4 regions of the Streptomyces sp. NPDC006197 genome follow, and region 1 is predicted to be linked to each of the others. Evidence: riboswitches for the same ligand, from Rfam matches in the RefSeq annotation. Region 1 holds a riboswitch; each other region holds the start of a gene.

Region 1 (4,935 bases):
CTTCAGCCGGTGCAGCGGCAGTGAGCGCTCCGCGTGCAGCGCGGTCAGCGCCCGCGCCCGCTCGGCGTCGCCGCGCGCCACTGCGTCCACGATCGCGCCGTGCTCCGCCCAGGCCTCCACCGGCTGGACGGGCTGCTCCACGACGTGCGTCCAGGCGATCTTGTGCCGCAGCTGGGTGAGCAGCGCCGTGAGGGCCGGGCTCCCGGAGGCCTGCGCCAGGGTCTCGTGGAACCAGCCTCCGAGCGAGCGCAGGTCCTCGCCCTGGCCGCGCCTGGCCCGCTCCTGCCCCAGCCTGACCAGGCCGCGCAGCACCTTGAGGTGCGCCTCGGTGCGCCGCTGCGCGGCCCGGGCGGCGCCCAGCGGTTCGAGCAGCGCCCGCATGTCGAGGAGATCGGCGGCCTCCTGCTCGGTCGGCTCCGCGACCTGGGCGCCCGCGTGACGGCGGGTGACGACGAAGCCCTCGGACTCCAGGGTGCGCAGCGCCTCGCGGACCGGGACCCGGGAGACCCCGTACCGGCGGGCGAGTTGCTCCTCGGTCAGCCGAGCACCCCACTCGAACACGCCGGAGACGATGTCGTCCCGGATCGCCGTGCATACCGAATGCGCGGGAATGCGCATGTCCGACCTCCGCCTTGGTGCGCGCGAGACAATTCGAGCGGCGCCTGTTCTGCGCCGATCTTCGACTCTATTGCAGCACGCCGGAATTTCCGATGCCCCGACGGAATCCATGGCCGTCTTCCGGTCAGCGAAAAGCCCCGGCTCAGTACGAGCCGGGGCTTTTGCGACGCGGTGCGCGGCGGGCGGGATCAGACGTTGACGCCGCGGGCGCGGAGGTACGCGATCGGGTTGATGTCCGAGCCGTACTCGGGGCTCGTGCGCGCCTCGAAGTGGAGGTGCGGCCCGGTGGAGTTGCCGGTCGAGCCCGAGATGCCTATCTGCTGGCCCGGCTCGACGGTCTGGCCGACGTAGACCCCGATGGAGGAGAGGTGCCCGTACTGGGTGTACGTGCCGTCGTTCATCCGGATGACGATGTTGTTGCCGTACGCGCCGCCCCAGCCGGCCTCGACGACGGTGCCGGAGCCGACGGAGACGACCCGGGTGCCGTAGGCGGCGTGGAAGTCGACGCCGGAGTGGCTGCCGGAGGACCAGAGCGAGCCGCCGGTCTTGTAGCCGGTGGAGACGTACGAGCCGGCGACGGGAAGCTGGAAGGAGGCCAGGCGGCGGCGCTCGGCCTCGCGGGCGGCGCGCTCGCGCTCCAGGCGGATCTCCTTGGCGCGGGCCTCGGCCTTGCGCTTCGCCTCGGCCTGGACCTTCGCCTTGGCGATGGCCTCGTCGGCCTCCTGCTCCTGGGCGGCGGCCTGGGCGTTGATCCGGTCGACGAGGGAGTCCTCGGTGATCACCTGGGTGAGACCGGTGTCCTCGACGGAGCGGTGGTCCGTGTCGGCGGCGAGCGCCGGGGAGGCGAGGGTTCCGATGACGCCGGTGGTGGCGAGCGTCGCGGCGCCGGCGATGCCCGCGCTGCGGCGCGCCATCCGGCTCGGAGCACGATGCTTCCCGGTGGCACGGGTGAACGCCATGTAAGGGCTGATCCTTTCCTTCCTTCTCGCCTACCGGGTTAGCTGACGGGTTCGGAGCAGGAAGGTCTCCTACGAGCCCCTCCGTACGAGACGAAGGCGCCCGATTCACCCCAGGGACTGCGTGCGGGTCCCCGGCTCCCCAGGCTCGCGCCTGACGGGGACTCGGCGATGACTGTCCGATGCCGCGGTTGCGGCACGTGCAACTGACGAACAGCCGCCCCGACGCTATGCGGATCGTCTTTCAATCACCAACCGGACACGACTTTTGTAAGACATGCCACAGGGCAAACGATCACCCTTGATCCCAATACGGACAAAGCGGAGGACCCCGACGAACTATGCCGTCGGGGCCCTCCCGTTGTCGCCTCGGAGCCGGAATCAGCCCGTCACGACGGTCACTTCACCGATGCCGAGCGCACGCACCGGCTCCGCGATCTGCGCCGCGTCACCGACGAGCACGGTGACGAGCCGGTCCACCGGGAAGGCGCTGACCACGGCGGCCGTCGCCTCGACGGTGCCGGTCTCGGCCAGGCGCGCGTACAACTGGGCCTGGAAGTCGTCCGGGAGGTGCTGCTCGACCTGGTCGGCGAGCGTCCCGGCGACCGAGGCGGCCGTCTCGTACTTGAGGGGCGCCACCCCGACGAGGTTCTGCACGGCGGTCTCGCGCTCCGCGTCGGTGAGGCCCTCGGCGGCGAGGGTGCGCAGCACCTTCCACAGGTCCTCGAGAGCCGGGCCCGTGTTGGGGGTGTCGACGGATCCGCTGATGGCGAGCATCGCGGCGCCGTTCCCCTCGGCGTCCGAGCGGAGCACCTGGCCGAAGGCCCGCACGCCGTACGTGTAGCCCTTCTCCTCGCGCAGGACCCGGTCCAGACGGGAGGTCAGGGTGCCGCCGAGGCAGTACGTGCCGAGGACCTGGGCCGCCCAGACGCGGTCGTGCCGGTCGGGGCCGATCCGGCCGATCAGCAGCTGCGTCTGGACGGCGCCGGGGCGGTCCACGATGACGACCCGTCCGGTGTCGTCGGCGGTGATCGGCGGCATCGGGAGGGGCTCGGCCGGCTCACCGGTCCAGGCGCCCAGCGTCTCGGCGAGGACCTTGTCGAGGTCGACCCCGGTCAGGTCGCCGACGACCACCGCGGTGGCCGTGCCCGGCCGGACGTATGCGTCGAAGAAGGCGCGGACGGCGGCGGCGTCGATCGCGGCGACGGTCTCCTCGGTGCCCTGGCGCGGCCGGGACATCCGGGACTCCGCCGGGAACAGCTCCTTGGAGAGCTGCTTGGCCGCGCGGCGCGCCGGGTTGGCCGTCTCGTGCGGGATCTCGTCGAGACGGTTGCGCACCAGGCGCTCGATCTCGGTCTCCAGGAACGCCGGGGCGATCAGGGCCTCGGCGAGCAGGCCGAGCGCCTTGGGCAGCCGGGAGACCGGGACCTCCAGGGAGACCCGTACGCCCGGGTGGTCGGCGTGCGCGTCGAGCGTGGCGCCGCAGCGCTCCAGCTCGGCCGCGAACTCCTCGGCGCTGTGCTGGTCGGTGCCCTCGGAGAGCGCGCGGGCCATGATGGTGGCGACACCGTCGAGACCGGCGGGCTCGGCGTCCAGCGGGGCCGGCAGGAAGATCTCCACGGCGACGACCTGCTGGCCGGGGCGGTGGCTGGTGAGCACGGTCAGACCGTTGTCCAGCTTCCCGCGGTCCGGGGCCGGGAAGGCCCACGGCCTGGCTGCGCCCGGCCGGGGCTGCGGATGGAAGTCCATGCTGGTCAAAGACACGGCAGCGTCGGTCACTGGTCCGCTCCCTCTTCCTCGTCGCCGTCGGCGTTCTCGCTCTGCTCGGTCGCCAGGGGCTCGTAGACGAGCACCGCGCGGTTGTCGGGACGCAGCTTGGCCGCGGCGACCGCCCGCACCTCCTCGGCGGTGACGGCCAGGACGCGGTCGACGGCGGTCAGGGCGAGCTGCGGGTCGCCGAACAGCACGGCGAACCGGCACAGTTCGTCGGCGCGACCGGCGACGGTCCCGAGCCGGTCCAGCCACTCCCGCTCCAACTGGGCCTGCGCGCGCTCCATCTCCTCGGGCGTGGGGCCCTCCTCGGCGAACCGGGCCAGCTCCTCGTCGACGGCCGCCTCGATCCGCGGGACCTCGACGCCCCCGGAGGTCTTGACGTCCAGCCAGCCCAGCGAGGGCGCCCCGGCGAGCCGCAGCAGGCCGAAGCCCGCGGCGACGGCCGTACGGTCGCGGCGGACCAGGCGGTTGTGCAGCCGGGAGGACTCCCCGCCGCCCAGGACCGTCAGGGCCAGGTCGGCGGCGTCGCACTCGCGCGTGCCGTCGTGCGGCAGCCGGTAGGCGGCCATCAGCGCACGCGCCGGGACCTCCTCCTCGACGACCTCGCGCAGCTGCTCGCCGATGACCTCGGGCAGGTCGCCGGAGCGCGGCTCGGGCTTGCCGTCGTGGGCCGGGATGGAGCCGAAGTACTTCTCGACCCACGCGAGCGTCTGCGCCGGGTCGATGTCGCCGACGACGGACAGCACCGCGTTGTTCGGGGCGTAGTACGTGCGGAAGAAGTTCCGCGCGTCCTCCAGGGTGGCCGCGTCCAGGTCGGCCATGGAGCCGATCGGCGTGTGGTGGTAGGGGTGGCCCTCCGGGTAGGCGAGGGCGGTCAGCTTCTCGAAGGCCGTGCCGTACGGCACGTTGTCGTAGCGCTGGCGGCGCTCGTTCTTGACGACGTCCCGCTGGTTCTCCATGGACTCGTCGTCCAGGGCGGCGAGCAGCGAGCCCATGCGGTCGGCCTCCAGCCAGAGCGCGAGCTCCAGCTGGTGCGTGGGCATGGTCTCGAAGTAGTTGGTGCGCTCGAAGCTCGTCGTGCCGTTGAGCGAGCCGCCGGCGCCCTGCACCAGCTCGAAGTGGCCGTTCCCGTGGACCTGCTTCGAGCCCTGGAACATCAGGTGCTCGAAGAGGTGGGCGAGGCCCGTGCGGCCCTTGACCTCGTGGCGCGAGCCGACGTCGTACCAGAGGCAGACCGCGGCGACCGGGGTCAGGTGGTCCTCGGAGAGCACCACGCGCAGGCCGTTCGCCAACCGGTGCTCGGTCGCTGTCAGGCCGCCGGAGCCGGCCTCGGCCGTGGCCGTGTGACCCATGGGCATGTACGTCCCTTCGATCGCGATGTGAAAAAGTCCTGCCACTGTATGCAAGCGCGCCGACACCTGGCGAAGTTCCCGACCCTTCGTGATGTCCCTCTTCCGGGTCGCGGTCGGCGTTGTCGGTGGCACGGTCCACAATGGTCCGCGTCAGATCAACCTTGTTGGTGAAGGAGCCGCAGCCGCGATGGCCCGCCGCAGCACGAAGACACCGCCGCCGGACGACGCGTTCGAGG
Region 2 (4,935 bases), on a different contig from region 1:
CGGTCTCGCCGGGCATCACGTAGTGCAGGTGCTCGCGGGCGAGGCGGCGGACGTAGGCCGGGTCCTGGAGGCGGGCCTTCTCGTCCTTCAGCTCCTCGACCCGCCGGGCGGCCTCGTCGGCCCTGCGCTCCTGCTCGGCGATCTCGCCCTGCTGGGAGACGTAGCTCCGCATCGGGTAGGCGAGCGCCACGACGAGGGAGCAGACCACGAGGGCGAGGAAGGCCGCGCGGCCGGTGAGCCGGGAGCGGCGGGCCTGACGGCGGGTCTGGGAGCGGTAGACACGGGCGGCGGTCTGCTCGCCGAGCAGTCTGATCCGGGTCGCGGTCGAGAACCGGTCCCGGTCCTTCGCGGCCATGTCGTGTCGCCTCCCCTGTTCACGCGTACGTCCCCGCACACGGTACGGGACCGAGTACGGGGACGGACGTAACTACAGCGTCAGGCGAGGTCAGCCCTTGAAGCGCGGGAAGGCGCTGCGGCCGGCGTAGACCGCGGCGTCGTCGAGGATCTCCTCGATGCGCAGCAGCTGGTTGTACTTGGCGACGCGGTCCGAGCGGGCCGGGGCGCCGGTCTTGATCTGACCGCAGTTCACGGCGACGGCGAGGTCGGCGATGGTGACGTCCTCGGTCTCGCCGGAGCGGTGGGACATCATGCACTTGAAGCCGTTGCGCTGGGCGAGCTCGACGGCGTCGAGGGTCTCGGTCAGCGAGCCGATCTGGTTGACCTTGACCAGGAGGGCGTTCGCGGTGCCCTCCTCGATGCCGCGGGCCAGGCGCTCCGGGTTGGTGACGAAGAGGTCGTCGCCGACGATCTGGACCTTGGAGCCCAGCTTGTCGGTGAGGATCTTCCAGCCGTCCCAGTCGTCCTCGAACAGCGGGTCCTCGATGGAGACCATCGGGTACGCGGAGACGAGCTCCTCGTAGTACTCGGTCATCTCGGCGGCCGAGCGGGACTTGCCCTCGAACTCGTACGCGCCGTCCTTGTAGAACTCGGAGGCGGCGACGTCGAGCGCGAGCGCCACGTCGGTGCCCGGGGTGTAGCCGGCCTCCTTGATGGCCTCGACGATGAGGTCGAGGGCGGCGCGGTTCGACTCCAGGTTCGGGGCGAAGCCGCCCTCGTCGCCGAGGCCGGTGGAGAGGCCCTTGCGCTTCAGGACGCTCTTGAGGGTGTGGTAGATCTCCGCACCCCAGCGGAGGGCCTCGGAGAAGGACTCCGCGCCGATCGGGGCGATCATGAACTCCTGGATGTCCACGTTGGAGTCCGCGTGCGAACCGCCGTTGAGGATGTTCATCATCGGAACGGGCAGCAGGTGCGCGTTCGGGCCGCCCAGGTAGCGGAAGAGCGGGAGGTCGCTGGCCTCGGAGGCGGCGTGCGCGACGGCGAGGGAGACGCCGAGGATGGCGTTGGCGCCGAGCGAGCCCTTGTTCTCGGTCGCGTCCAGGTCGAACATGGCCTGGTCGATCAGGCGCTGCTCGGTGGCGTCGTAGCCGACGAGCTCCGGGCCGATCTGCTCGATGACGGCGAGGACGGCCTTCTCGACACCCTTGCCCTGGTAACGGTTGGGGTCACCGTCGCGGAGCTCGATGGCCTCGAAGGCACCGGTGGAGGCACCGGACGGAACGGCAGCACGGCCGGTGCTGCCGTCGTCGAGGCCGACCTCGACCTCGACCGTGGGGTTGCCTCGGGAGTCCAGGATTTCCCGGGCTACGACGACGTCGATGGACGGCACGAGCATCTCCTTCTGGGATGTGACGCTGGATGTGACGCAAGGTCGGTGCAGGGTCGCTTGGCCTTGCGACAAGAGCCTAACCGGCTCGGGGGCTCCGGCCAGCCGGGCGCCCGCCCGCTGGGACGAAAAAGGACCCAAGGGCACGCATCCCGGGACGAAGGACCCCGGATCTACTGGACAGTAACCGCTGAAACCGCCACGTTCCCCGGAAACGGGGAACCCCGGTCCGGCGCGCACGGGGGAAGGGCACGCCGGACCGGGGTGGTCACCGCGGGAGGGTCGTCGGGGCCGCGTGAGCCGCCGGACTCACGCGAGCCGCCGGACTCACTTCAGGTGGAGCTGCTGGCCCGGGTAGATGAGGTCGGCGTTCTCGACGACGTCCTTGTTCAGCTCGAAGAGCTTGGCCCAGCCGCCCTTGACGCCGTGCGCCTGGGCGATCTTGCTGAGGGTGTCGCCGGTGACGACCTTGTACTCGCCGTCGCCCTTCTTGACCTTCTCGCCGGTCGGGGTGGTGACGGTCTTGGGGGCCTTGCGCTGCTCGCTGCGGGTGGTCGGCTGCTCGGCGCGACGCTCCTGCTGCTTCGGGGCGGCCTGCTGCTTCGGGGCGGCCTGCTGCGGGGCGGCCTGCTGGGGCTCGCTCTGCTGCGGGGCGCTCTCGGCGGCGCCGCCGTCGTAGGAGGCACCGGAGAGGCCGACGCCGCAGCTCGGCCACGCGCCCTTGCCCTGGCCCGCGAGGACCTTCTCGGCGACGGCGATCTGCTGGGACTTCGACGCCAGGTCGGCGCGCGGGGCGTAGGCGGTGCCACCGAAGGCGGCCCAGGTGGAGTTGGTGAACTGCAGGCCGCCGTAGAAGCCGTTGCCGGTGTTGATGGCCCAGTTGCCGCCGGACTCGCACTGGGCGACGGTGTCCCACTCGGCGGAGGTGGCGGCCGAGGCGGTGCCCGCGGTCATCAGCGGGGCGGCGACGGCGATGCCGGTGACGCCGACGAGCGCGGCGACCTGGGTGGCCTTGGAGGGACGACGGTGTTTGCCCTTGGCGGAAAACAGCATGGGGATTCTCCTCACCGACGCCTGTGAGGTGAGCTGTCGGGTTCGGGCCGGAAAGTTGCCCGGCCGCGTGTCCTTGCACGCGGCTTCACCCCAAGCCGGTCGTCGGCCGTCTGTCTCAACGGCCGGGACCGGCACTTACCTTGGGTCCCCCACTCCTGCCTTCGGCGCTTGCGCGACGACTGTTCCCATCGGCCGACGGCAGGATTCGGCGTTTCGGTCGACGGGGCCCGCGGTGGCGAGCGGTGACGACCGTAGACACAGACCCGCCGGAAGTTCAAAGAGGCTCATCGGGGAAAAATCGCCCTTGTCCACCCTCCGGCGGGCGGTGTTTGCGCAGGTGAGAGGTGACGGAAGCAAAGTTTGCGGACGCGACACGCCAGTTGGGGCGAAGAGACCCATGTCTCACTTGCCCAGAACCGGACATAAGCCCGCGAACTAACCGGCTGCCGTTGTCGAACCCACCGTCAGGTCAAGGCTCTGACCAGGGAGGATGAGGTTCGGATCGGTGCCCACCGTCTGCCGGTTGGCGTCGTAGAGGGCGGTCCAGCCTCCGGGGAGTTCGTTCTCCTGCGCAATGCCGGACAGGCTGTCACCCGGACGCACGGTGTATTCGCCCGTAGTGTCCTGACTGTCCGTTGCGCCCGAATCCTTCGCCTCGTCAGTCGCGGGCGTGGCGTCGACCTTTTCTCCCGCCTTGTCCGCACTCGAAGCGTGTCGACCCGATTCGGGCGAGCTGTCCGTCTCGCCGGATTCCTCCGGAGCGGCCTCGCCCCGGTGCTTGCCGGTGCCGGGCGTGGCCGACGGTGCGTCAGTCTCCGGCGTGCCGGACGAATCCGGTGTACCGGGCGTAACGGACGCGTCGGGGGTGCCCGGAGTCGTCGGCGCGGCGGGCGCGGTGGACGTGGCCGGCGCGGTCGGCGTGGCGGAGGTCGCCGGAGCGGTCGGCGTGGTCGGCGCCGTGGGGGTCGCGGAGGTGGCGGACCGGTCCGTCGTCCCGGTGGTCCCCGTGGGGGCCGTCGGCGTCCCGGCGGTGCGGCCGGACTCGGGAAGGGGGCCGGTGGGCGCCGTCGGGACGACGGTCGGGCCGGGGTTCACGCCGGTGGCCCTGCCGTCGTTGGTCAGACCGGCGATCGGCGCGCAGGTGGCCCACTCGGTGCTGCCCTTGGCGAGCGCCTTCTCGGCCACCGCGATCTGCTGGGCGCGGCTGGCCAGGTCGGGGCTGGGCGCGTAGGCGAGGCCGCCGTTGCGCTCCCAGCTGTCCTGGGTGAACTGGAGGCCGCCGTACATCCCGTTGCCGAAGTTGGCGCTCCACTGGCCACCGGACTCGCACTCGGCGACCCGGTCCCAGGTGGCGGCGTCGGCGGCGGAGGCGGATCCGGTGGCGAGCAACGGCAGTGCCATGGCGGATCCGGTCACGCCCGCGGCGACGACGATGGCGGGGGCCTGACGGGGGCGACGGTGTCGTCCGTTCCCGGAACGCATAAGAGCGCCTTTCGCGTGACGGCTGAGACTGCCGGGAAACGTAGCCGCATTCGAACGTCCGTCACAAGTCGATGGCGCCACGATCACACGAAGATCACATTTCTGATGGACCCTCAGTGACCAGGACCGGTACGGAAGGGGAGAACTCCACCGGAAGCGTGCGCAAACCACGCATGATGAGCCCACCGCGCCACCGCAGTTCGGCCGGATCGGCGGCAAGTCGCAGGTCCGGCAGCCGGGTCAGCAGGGTCGCGAGCGCCGTCTGCCCTTCGAGGCGGGCGAGCGGCGCGCCCAGGCAGTAGTGGATGCCGTGCCCGTAGCCGAGGTGCTGGTTGTCGCGCCGGGCGAGGTCGAGCGTGTCCGGCCCCTCGAACCGCTCCGGGTCCCGGTCGGCGGCGGCGAGCACCACGAGCACCGGGTCGCCCGCCGGGATCTCCTGGCCGCCGATGGTCAGCGCCCGCGTCGCGTACCGCCAGGTGGCCATCTCCACGGGCCCGTCGTACCGCAGCAGTTCCTCGACGCCGGTCTCCAGGAGGCCGGTCTCCCCGGCGGCGAGCGAGGCCTGGAGCCGCTCGCGCTGCCCGGGGTGGCGCAGCAGCTGGTACACGCCGTTGCCGATGAGGTTGACGGTCGTCTCGAAGCCGGCGAACAGCAGGATGAAGGCCATGGCGGCGGCC
Region 3 (4,935 bases), on a different contig from region 1:
GCTCGACGCTGAGTGCCACGGGCCCCAACCGCACGTTCCTGTGGAGCGGCAAGATCGACGGCTCCAGCAAGGACGGTGGCGACGAGTCGGGCCTCACCTGGGAGACGTACGCCGAGGCGCTCCAGCGCGCCGGAGTGAGCTGGAAGGTCTACCAGAACGCCCAGGACAACTACGGCGACAACGGCCTCGCGTACTTCAAGAAGTTCACCGACGCACGGCCCGGGGATCCGCTGTACGACCGGGGCATGGGTTCGGTCCCGAAGGTGACCGGCTCGACGCCGGACGACATCGCCGCGGCGATCCGCGCCGACGTCGTCGCGGGGACCCTGCCGCAGGTGTCGTGGGTGGTCGCGAACGAGGCCTTCTCCGAGCACCCCTACGCCCCTCCGGGGGACGGCGCCCACTTCGTCGACCTCGTCTACCGTGCGCTCGCCGCGAATCCCGAGGTCTTCGATTCCACGGTGCTGTTCCTCAACTACGACGAGAACGACGGCTTCTTCGACCACGTGCCGCCGCCGGTCGCCCCTCCGGGCACCGCGGGCGAGTACCTCGACGGCGTGCCGATCGGCCTGGGCTTCCGCGTCCCGATGATTGTCATGTCCCCGTGGACCCGGGGTGGTTGGGTGAGCTCCGAGGTCTTCGACCACACGTCGGTGCTGCGCTTCATGGAGAGCTGGACGGCAACGCTCGGCACCCCGGCCACCTGCCCCCACATCAGCGCCTGGCGGCGGAAGGTCACCGGCGATCTGACCGGGGTCTTCGACTTCGCCCACCCGGTGTACGGAGTGCCCGCCGGCCTTCCGTCCACGGCGAAGGTGATCGGGCAGGCCACCTGCGGCCCGCTGCCGAACCCGGCACCGCAGAACAACGCGCTGCCCGCCCAGGAGTCCGGCACCCGGCCGGCGCGCGCCCTGCCGTACCAGGTGAACGGCAACCTCGACCGCTTCGAGTTCGGCGCCGCGGGCAAGATCCTCGCCTGGTTCTCCATGACCAACCAGGGCGTGGAGGCCAAGCGGTCGGCGCACTTCTCGATCCACCCGCACCAGTACCGGGACACCGCCGCCTGGCAGTACACCGTCGACCCCGGCGGCACGGCCACCGACTACTTCAACATCGGCCTCGGCTCGGGGTCGGGGAAGTACGACATCTCGATGATGGGCCCGAACCGTTTCCTGCGCCGCTTCGTCGGGGACGCCTCCAAGGCGGGCAAGGCCGTCGAGGTGGCGGCCCGGTTCGCGCCCGAGGCGGGGACGGGCAAGACGGCCCTGTGGTTCAGGATGACCAACACCTCGGCCGGGCCCGTCACCTTCACGATCCGCTCGAACGCCTACCGCTCGGACGGTCCGTGGACCTATACGGTGCCGGCGAACTCCAGCCGCGAGGACTTCTTCAACGCGGTGGCGTACAACGACGGCTGGTACGACTTCACGATCCTCGCCGACATCGACGGAAGCTGGTCGCGCCGGTACACCGGACACATCGAGACCGGAGCCCCGAGCGTCAGCGGCTGACCCCCTCCCCCGCGTGCCGGGCAGCGGCCTTCCGGTCGCCGCCCGGCACCGGCGCGGCACCAGCGTGGCACCGGCGTGGCGTGGCGTCAGCGGCCGGCGTGCGCGGCGCGGCGGACCGTGGCGTCGAGGAGCGCCACGGCGTCGGCTCCGGTGCGGCCGGGGGCCCTGTTCCACGGCCCGATCAGCCCCTGCCACCCGCGCGACCGCAGTTCGGTCATGATCCAGGCGGCCGCCTCGTTCATGGTGTCGGCGCTGCCGTAGCCGAGCCGGTGGGCGGCGAGGAGGGCCCCGCAGACGCACCGGGCGCCACGCACGTCACGCAGCTTGTACGGGGCGTTCTGCCAGCCCCACTCCGTCAGCACCAGGCGCGCGTAGCCGAGGTGGACCGAGGGACGGAGCTCGGCCTGGCCGATGCGGCGCCAGGTGTGCAGCCGGTCCGGCAGCACGGCTCCGAGCCGCCCCGGGATGCGGCGCTCGGAGGGGAGCTTGGGAGGCAGGGAGGCCAGGGCGTCGGCCACGAGCCGGTCCACCGGCACGCTGAGCAGCGCCCGCCAGCCCTCCTCCGCCGGCGGCGGCTCCTGGGGGGCGGTCCAGTCCGTGACGATCCGCTGCCAGGTGGCGCTCTCGAAGAGGGCGGCCGCCTCGCGGTCGAGGGCGTCGGGGCTGAGCAGGGAGGTGGAGGGCGGCATGGGGGTGTCTCCTGAGTCGGCTCCCTCCATCCTTCAAGACGGAATGTCGGTTTCGCGGCTTTCGCCTCCACACGGAGAGTCGCCACCTCCGCGCCACCTCTCCCCTTCTCGACGAACACCCCACCATATGAATTACCATCCTATTTACCCATGAAAGGAATTAAGCAACAAATGGGACATTGCGCTTCGAGTGACACGGCTCACTCACACGGCCCGACAGTCCGGCGACCCCCTCCCCCACCCCGTACTGGGCAAGGAAGTTCAACGCCTCCCGGACGGCATCGATCTTGAATTAACCGAATTCCGTGATCCATTTCCGGATACCAGAGACACCTCCCCCTTGTTATCCGTCGCATTACTGGCCTACGGTCACCTCCATTCGAGCGGAACGCCCAATCCTGCCGCCGCTCGGTAAACCTCCCTTTTCACCCGACGGCAGGAGCGGGGGACCCACGAATACGCCGGTCCGGAATCCGGAACGGCTCGGGGTGAAGCCGCGTGCGCGCGGCCGGACATCTCCCGTCCGAACCCGACAGCTCACCCCGCAGGCGCCGGAGAGGAAACCGTCATGCCTGCTCACGGTAAGCACCGCCGCCCCCGCCGCAGCCCCGTCTCCCGAGGCCTCGCCCTGGTCGGCACGAGTGGCGCCGCACTCACCCTGCCGCTCGTCGCCCCGGCCGTCGCCGACGCCGCGCCCGTGTCCGGCGCCCCCGAGATCGCCGCCCAGTCCCTCGCCGCTCCCGCCGCGCAGACCGCCGCCAAGGCCCCCGCCGCCCCGGCCGCCGCACGCACGTACACCGTCGTGAGTGGCGACTCGCTTTCCCTGATCGCCCACAAGAAGGGAATTCAGGGAGGCTGGAAGAGCCTTTACCGTGCCAACAAGAGCGTCGTGGGTGACAACCCGTCACTCATTCGCCCCGGCCTCGAACTGACGATTCGTCGGGATTCCGTCAAGGCCGCCCCCGCGCAGGCGAAGGCGAAGAAGTCCGCCACGACCGAACGGGCGAGCCGCTCCGAGCGCCGGCCGGCCGCTCCCGCCGTCGCCACCGGTGCGGGCGCCTCCGCCGCGCAGGCCGTCGCCGCCGCACCCGCCGCCGGCCAGGCCGCCCCTGCCGCCGCCACGAACTACGCCGACAACCTCGACGGCTGGATCCGGGAGTCCCTGGCCATCATGGGCCAGCACGGCATCCCCGGCTCCTACGACGGGATCCTCCGCAACGTCATGCGCGAGTCGTCCGGAAACCCCCAGGCCATCAACCTCTGGGACTCCAACGCGGTCGCCGGCACCCCCTCCAAGGGCCTGCTCCAGGTCATCGAGCCGACCTTCCTCGCCTACCACGTGCCCGGCACCTCCATGGACCTGTTCGACCCGGTCGCCAACATCACCGCCGCCTGCAACTACGCGGCCGACCGCTACGGCTCCATCGACAACGTCAACTCGGCGTACTGATCCCCTGACGCCGGAAGTGCTCGGCGAACCAGGAGGTGGCGAGGTCCGCCACCTCCTCCAGGGCGCCCGGCTCCTCGAAGAGGTGGCCGGCGCCCCCCACCACGGCGAGCCGGTTCTCGCAGCGCAGCAGGGCCAGGGCCCGCCGGTTGAGGTCCAGGACCATCGCGTCCGCGCCGCCCACCACCAGGAGCGTCGGAGCACGCACCCGGGCCAGGTGCTCGGCCGCGAGGTCCGGCCGACCGCCCCGCGAGACGACGGCGCTCACGGGTGACGCGGGGTCGGCGGCCGCCCACAGCGCGGCGGCCGCGCCCGTGCTCGCACCGAAGTACCCGAGCGGGAGTCCCGTGCTCCCGGGCCTCCCGGCCAGCCACTCCGTGGCCCCGGCCAGCCGCCCGGCGAGGAGCCGGGTGTCGAAGACACGCTCACGGTCCTCCGCCTCCGCCTCGGTCAGCAGGTCGAAGAGGAGGGTCCCGAGGCCCGCCCGGTTGAGCACCCCCGCGACCGCCCGGTTCCGGGGGCTGTGGCGGCTGCTGCCACTGCCGTGGGCGAACAGGACGATGCCGTCGGCGCCCTCGGGCACCGCGAGCCGCCCGACGAGGGTGACGCCGGAGACCGGGATCCGCACGTCCGTGCCCTGCGCGTCGGGGTTCCGCGCGGCTTTGCTCCGGTCCAGGCAGGCGATGACCTCGGCGTCCGGTGTCTGCGAGAAGTCCTGGTAGAACTGCCCGATCGCGAAGAAGAGGTCCGGCGTGTGCACGCTGACGGCCTCGTCGGCATCGTCGCCGACGCGGGCCGTCCAGCCCCGTGGCGCCACCGGGACGGCGAGGACGATCCGGGCGGCGCCCCGGGCCCGGACCACCCGGCAGGCCGCCAGCGCCGTGGCCCCCGTCGCCAGCCCGTCGTCGACCACGACGACCGTCCGCCCGTCGAGGGGCACGGAGGGCCGGCTGCCCCGGTAGCGGCGGGCGCGCTGGTCGAGCTCGGCGTGCTCACGCTCCTCCACCGCGGCGAGGTCGTGGTCGCCCACACGGGTCTCGCGGAGCACCCGTTCGTTGAGCACCCGCACGCCCCCCTCGCCGAGCGCCCCCATCGCGAGCTCCGGCTGGTGCGGCACACCGAGCTTCCGTACGAGACAGATGTCGAGCGGCGCGTCGAGGGCGTCGGCGACCTCCACCGCCACCGGCACACCGCCCCGCGGAAGCCCGAGGACCACGACGTCATGGCCCTTGAGGTGGTCGAGCCGGGCGGCGAGCTGCCGCCCCGCGTCGGTGCGATCGCTGAAGAA
Region 4 (4,935 bases), on a different contig from region 1:
GATCGGCGCCGCCGAGGGCCGCGCCACCGGACTGCACTACGGCACCTTCGACTACAGCGCCTGCCTCGGCGTCTCCGCCGCCTACCAGGCCAGCGACCACCCGGCCGCCGACCACGCCAAGGCGATCATGCAGGTCGCCGCCGCCGGCACCGGCGTCCGCGTCTCCGACGGCTCCACCAACGTCCTCCCCGTCGGCTCCACCGAGCACGTCCACGAGGCCTGGCGCCTGCACTACGGCCTCACCCGCCGCGCCCTCTCCCGCGCCTACTACCAGGGCTGGGACATGCACCCCGGCCACATCCCCACCCGCTACGCCGCCGTCTTCGCCTTCTACCGCGAGGGCTTCGAGACCGCCGCCAAGCGCCTCTCCGCCTACGCCAACCACGCCGGCGGCGACGTCATGGACGAGCCCGCCACCGCCAAGGCCCTCTCCTCCTACCTGCTGCGCGGCCTCCAGTGCGGCGCCCTCGACACCGCCGAGGTCGACGCCCTCACCGGCATGACCCGCGCCGACCTCGAGCGCTTCGCCGCCCCGCGCCGAGGCGACCTGACGGCGACCGCCCAGTAGCCGGTCCCCCACAGGGAGTCCACCGCCGCCCCGTACCCTGTACGCGTCCAACGCAGCCACAGGGAACGGGGCATCGGTGTCATCGGGGGAGTACGAGCGGCTCGCGGGCCGCTACAGAACGGTGCGGCAACTCGGGCGCGGCGGCATGGGCGTCGTCTGGCGCGCGGTCGACGAGGTCCTCGGCCGTGAGGTGGCCGTCAAGGAACTGCGCACCTACAACGACGCGTCGGGCCCCGAACTGGAGGACCTGCGGCTGCGGATGCAGCGCGAGGCGCGAGCGGCCGCCCGGGTCCGGCACCCCGGAGTCATCGCCGTCCACGACGTGACCGAGCACGAGGGCCGCCCCGTCATCGTCATGGAACTCGTCGACGGCCCCTCCCTCGACGGCGTCCTCGGCGAACGCGGCACCCTCGACCCCAGGGAGGCCGCGCAGATCGGCGCCGCCGTCCTGGAGGCGCTGGCCGCCGCCCACGACGTGGGCGTGCTCCACCGCGACGTGAAGCCCGGCAACGTGCTCCTCGACCGCGGGGGCCGGGTCGTCCTCACCGACTTCGGCATCGCCACGATGGACGACCCCGGCGACGGCTCCGCCACCCATCTGACCCGCAGCGGAGAGATCGTCGGCTCGCTCGACTACCTGGCGCCCGAGCGCGCCCAGGGGCAGCAGCCGGGGCCCGCCTCGGACGTCTGGGCGCTCGGCGCCACCCTGTACGCGGCCGTCGAGGGCGCCTCCCCGTTCCGCCGCACCTCCACCTGGCAGACCCTGAACGCCATCGTGGTGTCGGAGGTGCCCAGTCGGCGGAGGGAGGTCATGCGTGGATCAACCGCTCCCGCCGCCGGGCCTATTCCGTGCGAGCCCCGGAGGTCAGAGGCTCAGGCCCTTGGAGCGGAGCCAGGACGCCGGGTCGATGCCGTCGCCGCCGGCCGTGTGGACCTCCATGTGGAGGTGGGCGCCGGTGACGTTGCCGGTGGCGCCGACGCGGCCGACGGTCTCGCCGGTGGAGACGGTCTGGCCGGCGCTGACCAGCATGGACGAGAGGTGGCAGTACCAGACCTCGGTGCCGTCCTCCAGCTCCAGGACGATCCGGTAGCCGTAGGAGCCGGACCAGCCCGCCGACTTGACGGTCGCGCCGTGGACCGCCTTGAGCGGGGTGCCCGTGGGCGCGGCGAAGTCGAGGCCGGTGTGGTAGCCGGAGGACCACATCGAGCCGGACTGCATGTAGGTGGCGGTGAGGGTGTACGAGGAGACCGGCAGCGAGTAGCTGGCGGCGAGCTGGGCGAGGCGCTCGGCCTCGGCCTTCGCGGCGGCTTCCGCCTCCGCCTTGGCCTTGGCTTCCGCCTCGGCCTTCGCCTTCGCCTCGGCGGCCGCCTTCTCCGCGGCGGCTTCCTTGGCCACGGCCTCCGCGGCGGCCTTCTCGGCCGCGGCCTTCTCCGCGGCGGCCTTCTCGGCGGCGTCGGCGGAGGCCTGCTGCTGCTCGGCCTGCTGGAGGATGCGGGCGCGCAGGGCCTCGCCCGCGGCGGGGGCGGCGGTCTGCTCGGCCTGTCCGGTCGCCTGGTCGGCCGCGGTGGTGTAGGTGGCGGCGGTGAGCGGGTTCGGGTTGGTGCGGGCCGCGGTGACGGGCGCGTTGTCCTCCTCGGGGAGGAGGTCGCCGACGCCGGGGAGGTCGTGGGCGTCCGGCAGGTCCAGGTCGGGGAGGTCCGGCAGCGATATGGCGACCGGGGGCTTCTCCTGCGCGGTGGCGAGGCCGCCCGCGCCGACGGCCGCGATGACGCCGACGCCGAGGACGGTGGAGGAGCGGGCGAAGTTGGAGCGCTGCTTGACGACCCGGTGCCGACCGCCGGAGCGGCTCTCGGCGCGGAGGGAACTCTCGGTGGGGTTCCACTCGGTGTCGGGGGCGGCGGGGCCCGCACCGCTGCCGAAGGCATCGAAGGGGGCTTCGGGTGCGGGAGTGTTGGACGCCACGGGGGCGCGCTCCTTTCCTTCCTTCTCGCCTACCGGGTTAGCTGACGGGTTCGGAGCAGGAAGGTCTCCTACGGGCTCGACCGCGCGCGTGCGTGGTTCACACGGGTGCGAAGGGGCCCGATTCACCCCAAGTGGTGGTTCCCCGGTTCCTTTTCAGGATTCGGCGCGTGCGCACGGTGCCGCCTCTTGCGACGGCTGGGACGACCGCGCTGCGTTATCGAACGTTAATAGACAGGGGGTCCCGATTCCAAGCCGTCCCCCTTGATCATTCATTGAATTGATGGTGTATCGCCCGAGTTGACCCCCCTTCAGAGAGGTGTGAAGCGGCAAGGGCGAAACCCTCACGATCTGACGTTATGTCAATTGTTATCGCAGTGACACCCTGCGACTACGGCCGGTGACCGGACCCGCCCGGCGGCACCACCGGCATCGTCCGGCGCCGCTCGGGCTGCCCCGTCGCCGGGCGGCTCACCGCGAGCAGCGCCATGTCGTCCGTCGACCCGCCGCCCGTGTGGAGCCGTACGTCGTCCACGAGCGCGTCGAGCAGCTCCTCGGGCCCCGGGAAGATCCGGCCGGCGAGACGCGCCGCCGGATCGTAGAAGACGCCCTGCGCGTTCCGCGCCTCCGAGAGGCCGTCCGTGTAGAAGAGCAGCGTCGCGCCCGGCGGGAACGGCCGCGCCTCCGCCCGGTCCGGCCACGCCGCCAGGTCGCCCATGCCGAGCGGCAGCGCCGCCTCGCCCGGCTCCAGCGTCTCGAGGCGCCCGTCCGCGTGCAGCATCAGCGGCGGCGGGTGCCCCCTGTTGACGACCCGTACGAAACCGCCGAAGGTCCCGCTCCCGTCGGTGCGCGGGATCTCGGCCAGGACGGCCGTGGTGAACCCCTCGAAGGCGTCAAGCCCGTGCCGGCGGGTGCCCTCCCGGGCCAGGGCCCGCTCCAGGCGCTGCGCCACACCCTCCAGGGTCCGCTCCTGCTCGGCCGCCTCCCGGAAGGCCCCGATGACGACGGCGACGGCCTCGACCGCGTCCATCCCCTTGCCCCGGACGTCCCCGACCACGAGCCGCACCCCGTGCGGGGTGTCCTGGACGGCGAACAGGTCGCCGCCGATGAACGCGTCGGCCTGCGCCGCCTCGTACCGCGCCGCGCACTGCAGTCCGCCGATCCGCTCGGCGGGCGTCGGCAGCACCGCCTTCTGCGCGGTCTCGGCGATGACCCGCGCCGAGGCGAGCCGCTCGCCGCTGCGGCGCACGACCCGGTTGATGAGGAGGGCGAGCGCGGAGACGGTGAGGACGGTCAGGGTCTCGGTGAGGGCCGGGACCTCGTCGGCCGTGCCGTTGTAGAGGTGCAGCCCCACGGAGGCGAGGACGGCGGCGATCCCGGTGAGGAGGGTGGTCAGCGTCGAGAAGAAGGGCGCGGCGATCAGCGGGGCGGCGGAGAAGAGCGGCGACGCCGTGTACGCGGGCGGGGTCGCCAGGTCGAAGACGACACCGCCCACGATGACCAGCGAGGGCAGCGCGCGGATGAACCGCCGGGCACCGCCGTACTCGGGGCGGCCCTCGCCGCCCCGCCGCCCTCCGCCCGCCGCTCCTAGGGGGTTCCCCACCTGTGCTCTCCTGCCCGGTCCGACCCGGCCGCGGTCCGCACCGCGCCCTCCCAGGGTGGCCGCCGCCGCCGGGGGCGGCGACTCCCACGGGGCCGAGTGGCGTACGGGGTCAGCCGGCCGCGATCCGCCCGCCCCGGGCGAGGAGCGCCATCGCCGCCGCGCACCCCAGACCCACCGCACACAGCAGCGGCCCCGCGCCCGTCGCGAGCGAGGCGGCGATCAGCGTCGGCAGCGACTGCGCGAAGGCGGGCGCGGTCTCGGCCACCGTTCACTTCGGACGGGTCCCTCAGAGGTTCCGCTCCGCGTAGACCTTCATCGCGTCCCGGACGAGGACCGCGGTGCCCTCGCCGTGCTTGTCGTAGTTCGCGGTGAACCGCGGGTCGTCGACGTACATCTGCCCGAGGCCGATCAGGTACTCCTTGCTCGGCGTCACGGTCGTCGACAGCCACGCGACCTGGCGCCGCGCAATCGCCTGCACCTCGTCGCTGTCGGCGGCCAGGCCGTCTCGCGCCGCCTTCCCGAAGTCGCGGGCGATGCCGGCCTGCTCGTCCATGAACGCCTTCTTCTGCGCGTCCGTGAGCGAGCGCCACCAGCGGTCGCCCTCCTCGTACGCGTGGCGACCCCAGCGCTCGGTGACCTCCTCCTCGTACCGCGTGTGGTCGAAACCGTCGAACACCTCGTCGGCCATGAGTTCCTCTCCCCTCTCGGTCTTCCGCAGAGTGGTCCGCACCGACGCGATCTGGCGTCCGATGCGCTCGCGCTCCTGTTCCAGGAGGGCGAGATGGGTGCGCAGGGCGGCGGAGG

The links. A riboswitch is a leader RNA that binds a small molecule or an ion and turns the genes downstream of it on or off. The one in region 1 is predicted to bind cyclic di-AMP.
Positions count from the first base shown of each region.
Region 2: linked by a shared signal. The riboswitch ahead of ABZ318_RS09540 (transglycosylase family protein) and the one ahead of ABZ318_RS21090 (M23 family metallopeptidase) in region 1 are both predicted to bind cyclic di-AMP.
Region 3: linked by a shared signal. The riboswitch ahead of ABZ318_RS10535 (LysM peptidoglycan-binding domain-containing protein) and the one ahead of ABZ318_RS21090 (M23 family metallopeptidase) in region 1 are both predicted to bind cyclic di-AMP.
Region 4: linked by a shared signal. The riboswitch ahead of ABZ318_RS03390 (M23 family metallopeptidase) and the one ahead of ABZ318_RS21090 (M23 family metallopeptidase) in region 1 are both predicted to bind cyclic di-AMP.

Region 1 covers NZ_JBEXSZ010000065.1:38,044-42,978, reverse strand. Annotated here, with positions in the region: gene ABZ318_RS21095 (GntR family transcriptional regulator) at 1-618, opposite strand, end outside; gene ABZ318_RS21090 (M23 family metallopeptidase) at 807-1,577, opposite strand; cyclic di-AMP (ydaO/yuaA leader) riboswitch at 1,590-1,755, opposite strand; gene ABZ318_RS21085 (pitrilysin family protein) at 1,956-3,353, opposite strand; gene ABZ318_RS21080 (pitrilysin family protein) at 3,350-4,705, opposite strand; gene ABZ318_RS21075 (DNA topoisomerase IV subunit A) at 4,887-4,935, shown strand, end outside.
Region 2 covers NZ_JBEXSZ010000021.1:48,676-53,610, forward strand. Annotated here, with positions in the region: gene ABZ318_RS09530 (septum formation initiator family protein) at 1-355, opposite strand, end outside; gene eno (phosphopyruvate hydratase) at 446-1,732, opposite strand; gene ABZ318_RS09540 (transglycosylase family protein) at 2,051-2,776, opposite strand; cyclic di-AMP (ydaO/yuaA leader) riboswitch at 2,780-2,953, opposite strand; gene ABZ318_RS09545 (transglycosylase family protein) at 3,212-4,177, opposite strand; gene ABZ318_RS09550 (cytochrome P450) at 4,353-4,935, opposite strand, start outside.
Region 3 covers NZ_JBEXSZ010000024.1:21,854-26,788, reverse strand. Annotated here, with positions in the region: gene ABZ318_RS10545 (phosphocholine-specific phospholipase C) at 1-1,511, shown strand, start outside; gene ABZ318_RS10540 (hypothetical protein) at 1,598-2,200, opposite strand; cyclic di-AMP (ydaO/yuaA leader) riboswitch at 2,580-2,764, shown strand; gene ABZ318_RS10535 (LysM peptidoglycan-binding domain-containing protein) at 2,769-3,650, shown strand; gene ABZ318_RS10530 (phosphoribosyltransferase family protein) at 3,634-4,935, opposite strand, start outside.
Region 4 covers NZ_JBEXSZ010000007.1:371-5,305, reverse strand. Annotated here, with positions in the region: gene ABZ318_RS03400 (aldolase/citrate lyase family protein) at 1-568, shown strand, start outside; partial or broken gene ABZ318_RS03395 (serine/threonine-protein kinase) at 714-1,346, shown strand; gene ABZ318_RS03390 (M23 family metallopeptidase) at 1,434-2,531, opposite strand; cyclic di-AMP (ydaO/yuaA leader) riboswitch at 2,543-2,707, opposite strand; gene ABZ318_RS03385 (PP2C family protein-serine/threonine phosphatase) at 2,920-4,131, opposite strand; gene ABZ318_RS03380 (hypothetical protein) at 4,241-4,396, opposite strand; gene ABZ318_RS03375 (MerR family transcriptional regulator) at 4,418-4,935, opposite strand, start outside.